DNA from 3 places in the Pantoea agglomerans genome. Region 3 is predicted to be linked to each of the others. Evidence: predicted binding sites of a transcription regulator. Region 3 holds the regulator's gene; each other region holds the start of a gene.
What was found. The regulator ArgR, encoded in region 3, controls arginine synthesis, uptake and breakdown. The targets are predictions, from matches to a motif close to ANTGAATAAAAATACANT.

Region 1 (3,475 bases), 330 kb from region 3:
TGTGCCACGCCTGCGCCACCAGCTGTCGCAGGCGGCGCATAATCTGGTTGCGCTCATAGTCAGAGATGTCGCTGTGATCGAGCTGCTTCAGGCAGCTGTTCACCTCGACCAGCTTGTGGATCAGGGTGCGGCGGGTGATCTCGGTGGGATGCGCCGTCAGCACCAGCTCCAGCGACAGCGATTCAATCGCTGCACGGATCGCGCTTTCGCTGACGTCGGGCTGTTGTTTAAGACGATCAAAGGTGGTTTTCAACAGTTCGGGATGGTTCGCGCCGTCGCCGCTGCGTGAAATGGTCTGATACTGTTCGGCGACGTTGGTCAGGTTAAGAAACTGGCTAAAAGCGCGTGCCACCGGCAGCAGCTCGTCGTTCGACAGATTTTGCAGCGTGTTAAGCAGTTCCTTGCGATGAGTGTCATTTCCCGCACGGGATGACTTTGAGAGTTTGCGGATGGTCTCCACCCGGTCGAGGATGTTCTCTCCTAGTGCATCCTTGATCGTATCCCCGAGCAGTTTGCCGAGCATACTGACATTACTTCGCATTGCGGAATATTGTTCGTTCATGTGACCCTGACACCCTTATCGTCTTTGTAAACTTCTACACCCAGCGTTCGCGGCCAGGCCGAAACTGCATGAGTAATCACCCACCGGGCATAACATCGTCTTTTATCTAGCCACGTAAACCTGGCGACGTCAATGCGCATAAGCGCCCGGTAACATGCGGCTAACTGCTGGAAATTCAAAGATTTTAAATAGAGAGGAGCGGGATAAGTTATTCTTATCAACAAATCCCGCGTATTGAACAGGAAATTTACTTTCTTAACAGTAGATTGCCCTGTTTATTGCGTATCAGTGGCAAAAGTGCTGCACAACCTGCGCGATCAGGGCGCGAGTCGGCTTAATAAATGCGGTATCGATAAATTCATCTGGCTGATGCGCCTGGTTGATCGATCCCGGCCCCAGTACCAGCGTCGGGCACAGCTCCTGAATAAACGGCGCTTCGGTGCAGTAGTTCACCACTTCGGTCTGCGTGCCGAGCAGTTTTTCCACCACGGCGACCAGTTCGTGACTGGCCGGGCATTCGTAGCCCGGAATCGGCGGATGCAGCTCGCCGACCGTAAGCCGTCCCGGCCAGCGCGCGCTGACCGGCGCCAGCGACTCGTTCAGCAGCCCTTCCAGGTCGTTTAGCGACAGGCCCGGCAGCGGACGAATATCCATGTGCAGCTCGCAGCAGGCGCAGATGCGGTTCGCCGCGTCGCCGCCGTGGATATGGCCGAAGTTCATGGTCGGATAGGGAATGGCGAAGCCGTCGTGGTGATAGCGCTCTTTCAGGGTATTGCGCAGCTGCATCAGATGACCGATGGCGTCGTGCATCAGTTCGATAGCGTTGACGCCGCGCGCCGGATCGCTGGAGTGGCCAGACTGGCCCTGCACGCGAATAACGTGCGAGAGATGGCCTTTATGCGCGCGCACCGGCTTCAGCGAGGTCGGCTCGCCGATAATGGCGCAGTCTGGGCGAATGCTCGCCGTTTCAGAGAAGTACTTCGCGCCCGCCATGGTGGTCTCTTCATCGGCGGTGGCGAGAATATAGAGCGGCTTGCTGAGTTTGCTGACGTCGACGTCGCGCAGCGTGTCGAGGATAAAGGCGAAGAAGCCTTTCATATCGGCGGTGCCCAGGCCGTAGAGCTTGTTGTCGTGCTCCGTCAGGGTAAAGGGATCGCGCGTCCAGCGCCCGTCGTCGAACGGCACGGTATCGGTATGGCCCGCCAGCAGCAGACCGCCTGCGCCGCTGCCGCTGCGCGCCAGCAGGTTAAATTTATGGCGCGTGCCCGGCACCGGCTGTACCTCTACGTTAAAGCCGAGATCGCGGAACCAGCCTGCCAGCAAATTGATTAAAGTTTCATTGCTCTGATCGAGCGCGGCGTCGGTTGCGCTGATGCTCGGTGTGGCAATCAGCTGGCGGTAGAGTTCGATAAAAGGCGGTAATTTTGTCTTCACTGTTGACGGTCCTTGAGTTAGGATGTATCAATATTCATGCATTAATAGTGAATAAAAATACATTAACGCCGGTTGGCTGGGAAGCAGAAATCCTTCGCAAACGGCATCGTGGGCAACGGGGCAAGGCCGCGACCCGGAACGTGTGACTGTAAAAAGGTATACAGCCTGATGTTGAATACGCTGATCGTTGGTGCCAGTGGTTACGCTGGCGTAGAGCTCGCCACCTTCCTCAATCGCCATCCACATATGAACATAACCGCTTTGGCGGTTTCAGCGCAAAGCCCGGATGCCGGGAAGCGTCTGTCCGATCTGCATCCGCAGCTGAAAGGCGTGGTGGATCTGCCGCTGCAGCCGTTGAGCAGCGCGGCCGAGTGGGCGGACAAGGTGGATGTGGTGTTCCTGGCGACCGCGCATGAAGTCAGTCACGATCTGGCACCTGAGTTCCTGAAGGCCGGCTGCGTGGTGTTCGATCTCTCCGGTGCCTTCCGCGTCAACGACGGCGACTTTTATCAGCGCTATTACGGCTTCACCCATCAGCACGCCGACTGGCTCGACAAAGCGGTCTACGGCCTGGCGGAGTGGAACCACGCGCAAGTCAAAGAGGCGCAGCTGGTGGCGGTGCCGGGCTGCTATCCCACCGCGGCGCAGCTGGCGCTGAAGCCGCTGATCGAGGGCGATCTGCTTAACGCCGATCAGTGGCCGGTGATCAACGCCACCAGCGGCGTAAGCGGTGCCGGCCGTAAAGCCAGCGTCACTACCAGCTTCTGCGAAGTGAGCCTGCAGCCGTACGGCCTGTTCAATCATCGCCATCATCCAGAAATTGTTGCCCATCTCGGCGCGCCGGTGATTTTTACGCCGCACCTCGGCAACTTCCCGCGCGGTATTCTGGCGACCATCACCTGCCGTCTGAAGGCGGGCGTCACGCACGACGACGTAGCGGCGGCGTTCCACAGCGCCTATCACGACAAGCCGCTGGTGCGCGTCTATGAGCAGGGCGTGCCGGCGCTGAAAGCGGTTATCGGCCAGCCATTCTGCGACATCGGCTTCGCGGTGCAGGACGAGCATCTGATCGTCGTCGCGGCGGAGGATAACCTGCTGAAAGGCGCTGCGTCGCAGGCGGTGCAGTGTTTGAATATTCGCTTCGGCTTCCCTGAAACGCAGTCGCTGATTTAACGGACAAGGATGCACATGACAACTCCATTAATTATCAAACTGGGCGGCGTGCTGCTCGACAGCGAAGAGGCGCTGGCGCGCCTGTTCGACGCGCTGCTGGCTTATCGCAGCGCCCATCAGCGTCCGCTGCTGATCGTTCACGGCGGCGGCTGCGTGGTCGACGAGCTGATGAAAAAGCTGTCGCTGCCGGTGAAGAAGAAGAACGGCCTGCGCGTTACGCCAGCCGATCAGATCGACATTATTACCGGCGCGCTGGCGGGCACCGCCAATAAAACCCTGCTCGCCTGGGCGAAAAAGCACGGCATT
Region 2 (3,475 bases), 1.3 Mb from region 3:
GCGGTGCAGCCGAGTCGCCTGCCGCCGCACGACACCGCCTGGGCGATGACGGTGCATAAGTCGCAGGGATCGGAGTTTGAGCATACCGCGCTGGTCATGCCGGCCCAGTTCTCGCCGGTGCTGACGCGCGAGCTGGTCTATACCGCCATTACCCGCGCGCGCAAGCGGCTGACGCTCTACAGCGAACCGGCAGTGTTCCAGCGTGCGGTGCAGCTGCAAACCCAGCGCCGCAGCGGGCTGGTGGAAAGGCTAAGTCTGGTATAAAGGGCGCATCAGGAGCGAAGGCAGGACGCTTTGCTCCACGGCCCATGCCGCCCGCGCAATCAGCTACGGGGCCGTCCGAAAGAGGAGCCGGCTGGCCACTCAGGTCAGGTCGGCCATCAGCACCTTTGAGCGCCGCTGATAGTTATACATCTGCTTTTTACTCTCCGGCAGCGACTCAATATCCACCGGCGTAAAACCGCGCTCCTGAAACCAGTGAATGCTGCGCGTCGTGAGTACGAACAGCTTCTCCAGCCCCATCTGCCGTGCCTGAAGCGCAACGCGCTGCAGCAGCATCTCGCCGCGCGACGAGCTGCGATAGTCCGGATGCACCGCCACGCACGCCATTTCGCCGATTTTCTCATCCATAAAAGGGTAGAGCGCCGCGCAGGCGATGGTCAGGTTGTCGCGAATGATAATGGTGAACTTGTCGATCTCCATCTCCAGCTGCTCGCGCGAGCGACGCACCAGGATCCCCTGCTGCTCCAGCGGGCGGATAAGCTCAAGTATGCCGCCGATATCGTTAATGGTGGCGCGGCGGATCTGCTCGCTCGACTCCATTACGATCTGCGTGCCGATACCGTCGCGGGAGAAGAGCTCCTGCAACAGCGCGCCATCTTCCTGATAGCTAATCAGATGGCTGCGGCGCACGCCGCTGCGGCAGGCTTTCACCGCGCCACGCAGGAAGCGCACCGTGCCGGAAAGGTAGTCGCCGTCGCTCTCCATCTCGTCGATGCGCGCCTGCGCGTCGTTCGGGAACAGCTCGGAGATAATGGTGCCGTCGCGGCGCGGCACCCCCTGCTCGGAGCAGAAGCCGATCATCTTCTCCGCCTTCAGCTTAATGGCCAGCTGGGTGGCGACCTCTTCTGACGTCAGGTTAAAACTTTCGCCGGTAACGGAAACCGCCACCGGGCCGAGCAGTACGATCGCATCGTTATCCAGCTGACGATGGATCGCCTCTTCGTCGATGCGGCGAATGCGCCCGCTGTGGCAGTAATCGACGCCGTCATCCACGCCCAGCGGCTGCGCGATAATAAAGTTGCCGCTGACGACGTTGATATGCGCGCCCTGCAGCGGCGTATTGTTGATGCTCATTGAGAGTCGCGCCGTGATGTCGAGCTGCAGCCGTCCCGCCGCCTGCTTTACCAGCTCCAGCGACTGGGCGTCGGTGACGCGGGTGTACTTGTGGTAAACCGGCTCCAGCTGATGCGCCGCGAGGCTGGCGTCAATCTGCGGACGCGCGCCATAGACCACCACCAGGCGAATGCCGAGACTGTGCAGCAGGCCGATATCGTTAACGATGCTGGAGAAATTCTCATGCTCGATCGCTTCGCCGCCCAGCATGATGACAAAGGTCTTGCCACGGTGGGCATTGATATAGGGAACGGTGTGGCGAAAACCCTGAACCAGCTCAGTACTACGTTCCTTCACGGCAAACCTCAATGAATGATTATTCGTAATTTTTGTATTTTTATTCTTTTAGGGCGCTATTTGCAAGCGGTAAACCTGACGTAAATTTACGTTTTTTCGGGTGCGCTGGCAGCTAAGAGACTGCATTATTTAGCTTTTCCAGGATGACTTAGCCAAAAGGATGGGCTAAAGTTTTCAGCGCCGTTTATTAAAGTGGCGCTTTTTTAGACAGAACAGAGCAGCTGGAGCGGCATGTCAGAATCAAATCCCCTTATTTCCCGCAGAAGGCTCCTGCAGGGTACCGGCGCATTATTGCTACTGAGCGTCAGCCGCACAGGCCTGGCGGCAAAAAACCATATCGTCGCGGTTCGCATCTGGCCATCTTCGACCTATTCGCGCATGACGCTGGAGTCCAGCGTGCCGCTTCACTATAAGCAGTTTGCGCTCTCGCATCCGGATCGGCTGGTCATTGATATCGCAAATATGCATCTCAATCCGGTGCTGAAAGGCGTCGACAAGCTGGTGCGCGTAAGCGATCCCTTTATTAAAAATGCGCGGGTCGGGCAGTTTGACGCCAATACCGTGCGCATTGTGCTGGAGCTGAAGCGCAACGTCGCGCCAAAAACCTTTACGCTGGCGCCGGTGGCCGGGATCAAACACCGGCTGGTGGTGGATCTCTATCCGAGCCAGCATAGCGCAGAAGACGATCCGCTGCTGGCGCTGCTGAAGGATTACAACCAGGGCGATCTGGAACGCAACGAGCCGGCGTCCGCGCCGCTGCCCGGCAAGGCGGGACGCGACCGGCCGCTGATCGTGATGATCGATCCAGGGCACGGCGGCGAAGATCCCGGCGCGCACGGCAAATACAAAACGCGTGAAAAAGATATCGTGCTGAAGATGGGGCGACGGCTTAAGGCGCTGATCGATAAAGAGCCCAATATGAAAGCCTATATGACGCGCAACGAGGATGTGTTTATTCCGCTGCGGGTGAGGGTGGCGAAAGCGCGCAAGCAGCGCGCCGATCTCTTTGTCTCGATACACGCCGACGCCTTTACCAGCCGCAGCGCGCGCGGCTCCTCGGTATTCGCGCTCTCAACCAAAGGTGCGACCTCGGCGGCGGCCCGTTTCCTGGCGCAGACGCAGAACGAATCGGATCTTATCGGCGGCGTCAGCAAGAGCGGCGATCGCTATCTCGACCACACCATGTTCGATATGGTGCAGCGCCAGACCATTCACGATAGCCTGACGTTCGGCAAAGAGGTGCTGCATCGTATGGGGCGCATCAACCATCTGCACAAGCGTACCGTCGATCAGGCGGGCTTTGCGGTGCTGAAGGCGCCGGATATTCCGTCGATTCTGGTGGAAACCGCCTTTATCAGCAACGTGGCAGAGGAGCGCAAGCTGCGTACCAGCCGCTATCAGCAGCAGGTGGCTGAAGCGATTTTTCACGGCATAAAGGCTTACTTCGAGAAGGGCGGGGCGCGACGCTAACAGCAGAAGAGGGGATGGCCTGCGCCATCCCGTTTTCAGAAGGCACAAAAACAAAAAAGCACCCTTAAGGTGCTTAAATGTTGGTTGCGGGAGCCGGATTTGAACCGACGACCTTCGGGTTATGAGCCCGACGAGCTACCAGGCTGCTCCATCCCGCGTCCGTAGTGCGCTTTGCGTCTTTTTCACATTCTCTCTTCACAAGAAGAGTTGGTTGCGGGAGCCGGATTTGAACCGACGACCTTCGGGTTATGAGCCCGACGAGCTACCAGGCTGCTCCATCCCGCGTCCGTAGTGCGCATTGCGTCTTTTTCAC
Region 3 (3,475 bases):
ATCGCTCAGCGTGCCGATAGCGCGTCGCTCCGCGATCCCCTGTTTGCCCAGCAGCAGCGGCTGCGAGAAGAAGCGGGCGTACTCGCCGTCGCCCTCAACGTAAGCGCACTCCACCACGTTCGCCTCGCCCTGAAGCGCGCGCACCAGCGACAAGCCGAAGCGCGCCGCCGCCTGGCCCATCGACAGCGTGGCAGATCCGCCGCCCGCTTTGGCTTCGACCACTTCGGTACCCGCATTCTGGATGCGTTTTGTCAGGCTGGCGACCTCGTCATCACTGAAGCTCACCCCTTGCACCTGCGACAGCAGAGGCAAAATAGTCACGCCGGAGTGACCACCAATCACCGGCACTTCAACCTCGTTCGGCTGCTTGCCTTTTAGCTCGGCAACAAAGGTATTGGCGCGGATAATATCCAGCGTGGTAACGCCGAACAGTCGATTTTTGTCATAGACGCCGTGCTTTTTCAGCACGTCAGCAGCGATCGCCACCGTGGTATTGACCGGGTTGGTAATAATACCAGTCAGCGCTTTTGGCGCGGTTTGCGCCACCTGCTCAATCAAATTGCGTACGATACCTGCGTTAACGTTAAACAGATCGGCGCGATCCATACCCGGCTTGCGCGCCACGCCCGCCGAAATCAGGATCACATCGGCGCCGTGCAGCGCCGGCGTCGCATCTTCGCCGCTAAAGCCCTGGACTTTGACCGCGGTGGGAATATGACTGAGATCCACCGCGACGCCGGGCGTCACCGGCGCGATATCATAGAGCGTGAGTTCAGAACCCGCAGGAAGCTGGGTTTTTAACAGAAGGGCGAGCGCCTGACCAATTCCGCCAGCAGCGCCAAGAACGGCAACTTTCATTCTGTACTCCTTATTAAGGTGGGGCAGAGTAGAGCCGAATTTCCATCTGTGTCCAGACCTGAATCAACTTCTCAGACGATGACAAACCCACTGTTCATTATGCGTGCAGCAGCACTTAATCTTTTGGGTTGCTACTTTGTCAGCACAACACGCCTGAATGACCGACAACAATGCCGATAGCAGATAGAGCATGGCCGTGATAGCTATCCATATAACACCTCAATTGTATAACAATTCTGCAACCTTCGCTTTTCACATCCTCGCGCCGTTTTGGTCTGCGCAAAAAATTTTGTTATGATTGCCGCCCGCAACCCGCGGCGCCTGCCTTTTTTATCGACTAATTGCATAAAAATTCATTCATATGCATAATAATGTATCTGCCGTCGGCGGGCGTTCGGCATTTTTCTTTACTGGTAGCTTATGCGAAACCCATCTAAACAAGACGAACTGATTAAAGCGTTTAAAGCCTTGTTAAAACAAGAGAAATTCAGCTCTCAAGGCGAGATAGTACAGGCGCTGCAGGAGGAAGGCTTCGACAATATCAATCAGTCGAAGGTGTCTCGTATGCTGACTAAATTTGGCGCAGTACGCACGCGTAACGCCAAAATGGAGATGGTTTACTGTCTGCCGGCGGAACTGGGCGTGCCGACCACCACCAGCCCATTAAAAAATCTGGTCCTGGATATCGACTATAACGATGCGCTGATAGTGATCCGCACCAGTCCTGGCGCGGCGCAGCTGATTGCCCGCCTGCTTGACTCGCTGGGCAAGGCGGAAGGCATTCTCGGCACTATTGCCGGTGACGATACGATCTTCATTACTCCCGCGCGCGCGTTTACCGTCAGGAAACTGCACAGCGCGCTGCTGACGGTGTTTGAACAGGAGCTTTAAACCGCTCTCTTCTACCGGCAGCCGCGCTGCCGGTGGTTCCGTTTGCCCTGCCCGCGTCTTCTCCTCTGCTGATTCAGCCTGTTAGCTTATTCTTTTCCCAACGGGTTTTACTGAATCTCTTTGGTCATACCTGTTTGCCTGCTTAACCTTTTGCGCTATTTTACGCTGCTTTACACAAGGCTATTAGCGACAACACCCAGATCCAAATCAATAACCAGCCATATTCACCATATCCTTTCGCACAAAAAGATAAAGTGACTCACCCTGCTGTTTTTTAAGGCATTTACCAGCTACTGCCTGCTTTTTGACCGTTTTTTATAACTATAAAGAATAAAAATGCGTCATAAGGATAAAGTATCACAAGAAAACATTATTAGGCAGGTATTAATTTCAACTGTTATTAGTTCTATACTTCTTTTCGTGATGCAAATCACACCAAACAAAAAGACAAAAACAGACGACGAGGAAATAATCATGAACGTTAAAGCTACTATCGCAACCCTGAGCATTCTATCCGCCCTGTCATTCGGCTCTTTTGCAGCAGAATCTATCAACGCGCAGCAGGCGAAAAATCTGCAGCCTATCGGCTCAGTAAGCGTAAGCGGCGTAGCAGGTTCGCCGATGCAGATTAAAGAAGAGCTGAATGCAAAAGCTGAGCAGCAAGGCGCCAGCGCCTATCGCGTCATCGAGGCTTATAACAACGGCAACTATCACGCTACCGCTGAGCTGTATAAATAAGACGTCATTGCAAGGGCGACCTTATTGAAGCGCGCATTGCGCATCGGGTGGCCTTATCGATGAATTCAGGAGAGTAGACCATGAAAACCAAATCACTTATCGCTTTAGCCACGCTGACTGCCGCCCTGTCATTCGGCGCCAGCGCTGCCACTCTGGTATCAAATCAGCAGGCCGAAACCCTGCAGCCGCTGAACCAGACCATCAGCATCAGCGGTCATGACGGCGACCAGACCAATATTCGTCAGGCGCTATCCCAGAAGGCTGACGCGCAGGGCGCAAGCCACTATCGCATCATCGAGAACAACCAGGACGACACCTATCACGTCACGGCTGAGCTCTATAAATAATTAACCGACTGGGCGTCCGCGTGACGCCTGCGATATCGACGACCCGCATCATGATGTCAACCGCAGGTTGTTGATTGTAATGAGGAGACGAACAATGAAAATCAAAACAACCATCGCAACCATTAGCCTGCTTTCCGTAATCGCATTCGGCGCTCAGGCAGCGCAGCTGATTACCGGCGACCAGGCGCAGAATATGCAGCCTGCGGGGACAGTGACGATCAGTGGTACAGCGGGCGCGCCGATGGATTATCGCGCGCAGCTTTCTCAGAAAGCCGATGAGCAGGGTGCCAGCGCCTATAAAGTGATCGAAGCGCGCACCGGCGACAACTACCACTTCACTGCTGAACTCTATAAGTAATTCCTCGTCAACTGCTGACGAACCCCTTGGCCCCGCTTGTCGGGGCCCTTTTTGCTGGGTTACTTGATATTAAAGCGGAGCTGGCCCTCCAGCTCCTCTTCTGCCTCGTCAAATAACAGGATCAGCGCGCCATAGCGCCGTTTCTGCCCCTTTCCCAGATTAATAAATTCAATTTCCAGCGGCATCGGCAGCTCTTTGCCGGTGAGTACATCCCATAACGCATCCAGGTCGCCAATACGGTAGAGGTTCAGGGCGAAGCGCTCGCTGAACTGACGGAAGAAAT

Region 1: argC (N-acetyl-gamma-glutamyl-phosphate reductase) is a predicted target of ArgR. The motif match lies at 2,043-2,060, and genes of this name have one in related genera.
Region 2: argA (amino-acid N-acetyltransferase) is a predicted target of ArgR. The motif match lies at 1,724-1,741, and genes of this name have one in related genera.

Annotation. Positions count from the first base shown of each region.
Region 1 covers NZ_CP083809.1:64,098-67,572, forward strand. The annotation lists gene ppc (phosphoenolpyruvate carboxylase) at 1-562, opposite strand, end outside; gene argE (acetylornithine deacetylase) at 848-1,996, opposite strand; gene argC (N-acetyl-gamma-glutamyl-phosphate reductase) at 2,165-3,169, shown strand; gene argB (acetylglutamate kinase) at 3,185-3,475, shown strand, end outside.
Region 2 covers NZ_CP083809.1:3,174,288-3,177,762, reverse strand. The annotation lists gene recD (exodeoxyribonuclease V subunit alpha) at 1-264, shown strand, start outside; gene argA (amino-acid N-acetyltransferase) at 364-1,692, opposite strand; gene amiC (N-acetylmuramoyl-L-alanine amidase AmiC) at 1,924-3,162, shown strand; tRNA gene LB453_RS17960 (tRNA-Met) at 3,244-3,320, opposite strand; tRNA gene LB453_RS17955 (tRNA-Met) at 3,371-3,447, opposite strand.
Region 3 covers NZ_CP083809.1:390,908-394,382, reverse strand. The annotation lists gene mdh (malate dehydrogenase) at 1-858, opposite strand, end outside; gene argR (transcriptional regulator ArgR) at 1,279-1,749, shown strand; gene yhcN (peroxide/acid stress response protein YhcN) at 2,224-2,487, shown strand; gene LB453_RS04355 (YdgH/BhsA/McbA-like domain containing protein) at 2,568-2,834, shown strand; gene yhcN (peroxide/acid stress response protein YhcN) at 2,929-3,192, shown strand; gene LB453_RS04345 (barstar family protein) at 3,252-3,475, opposite strand, start outside.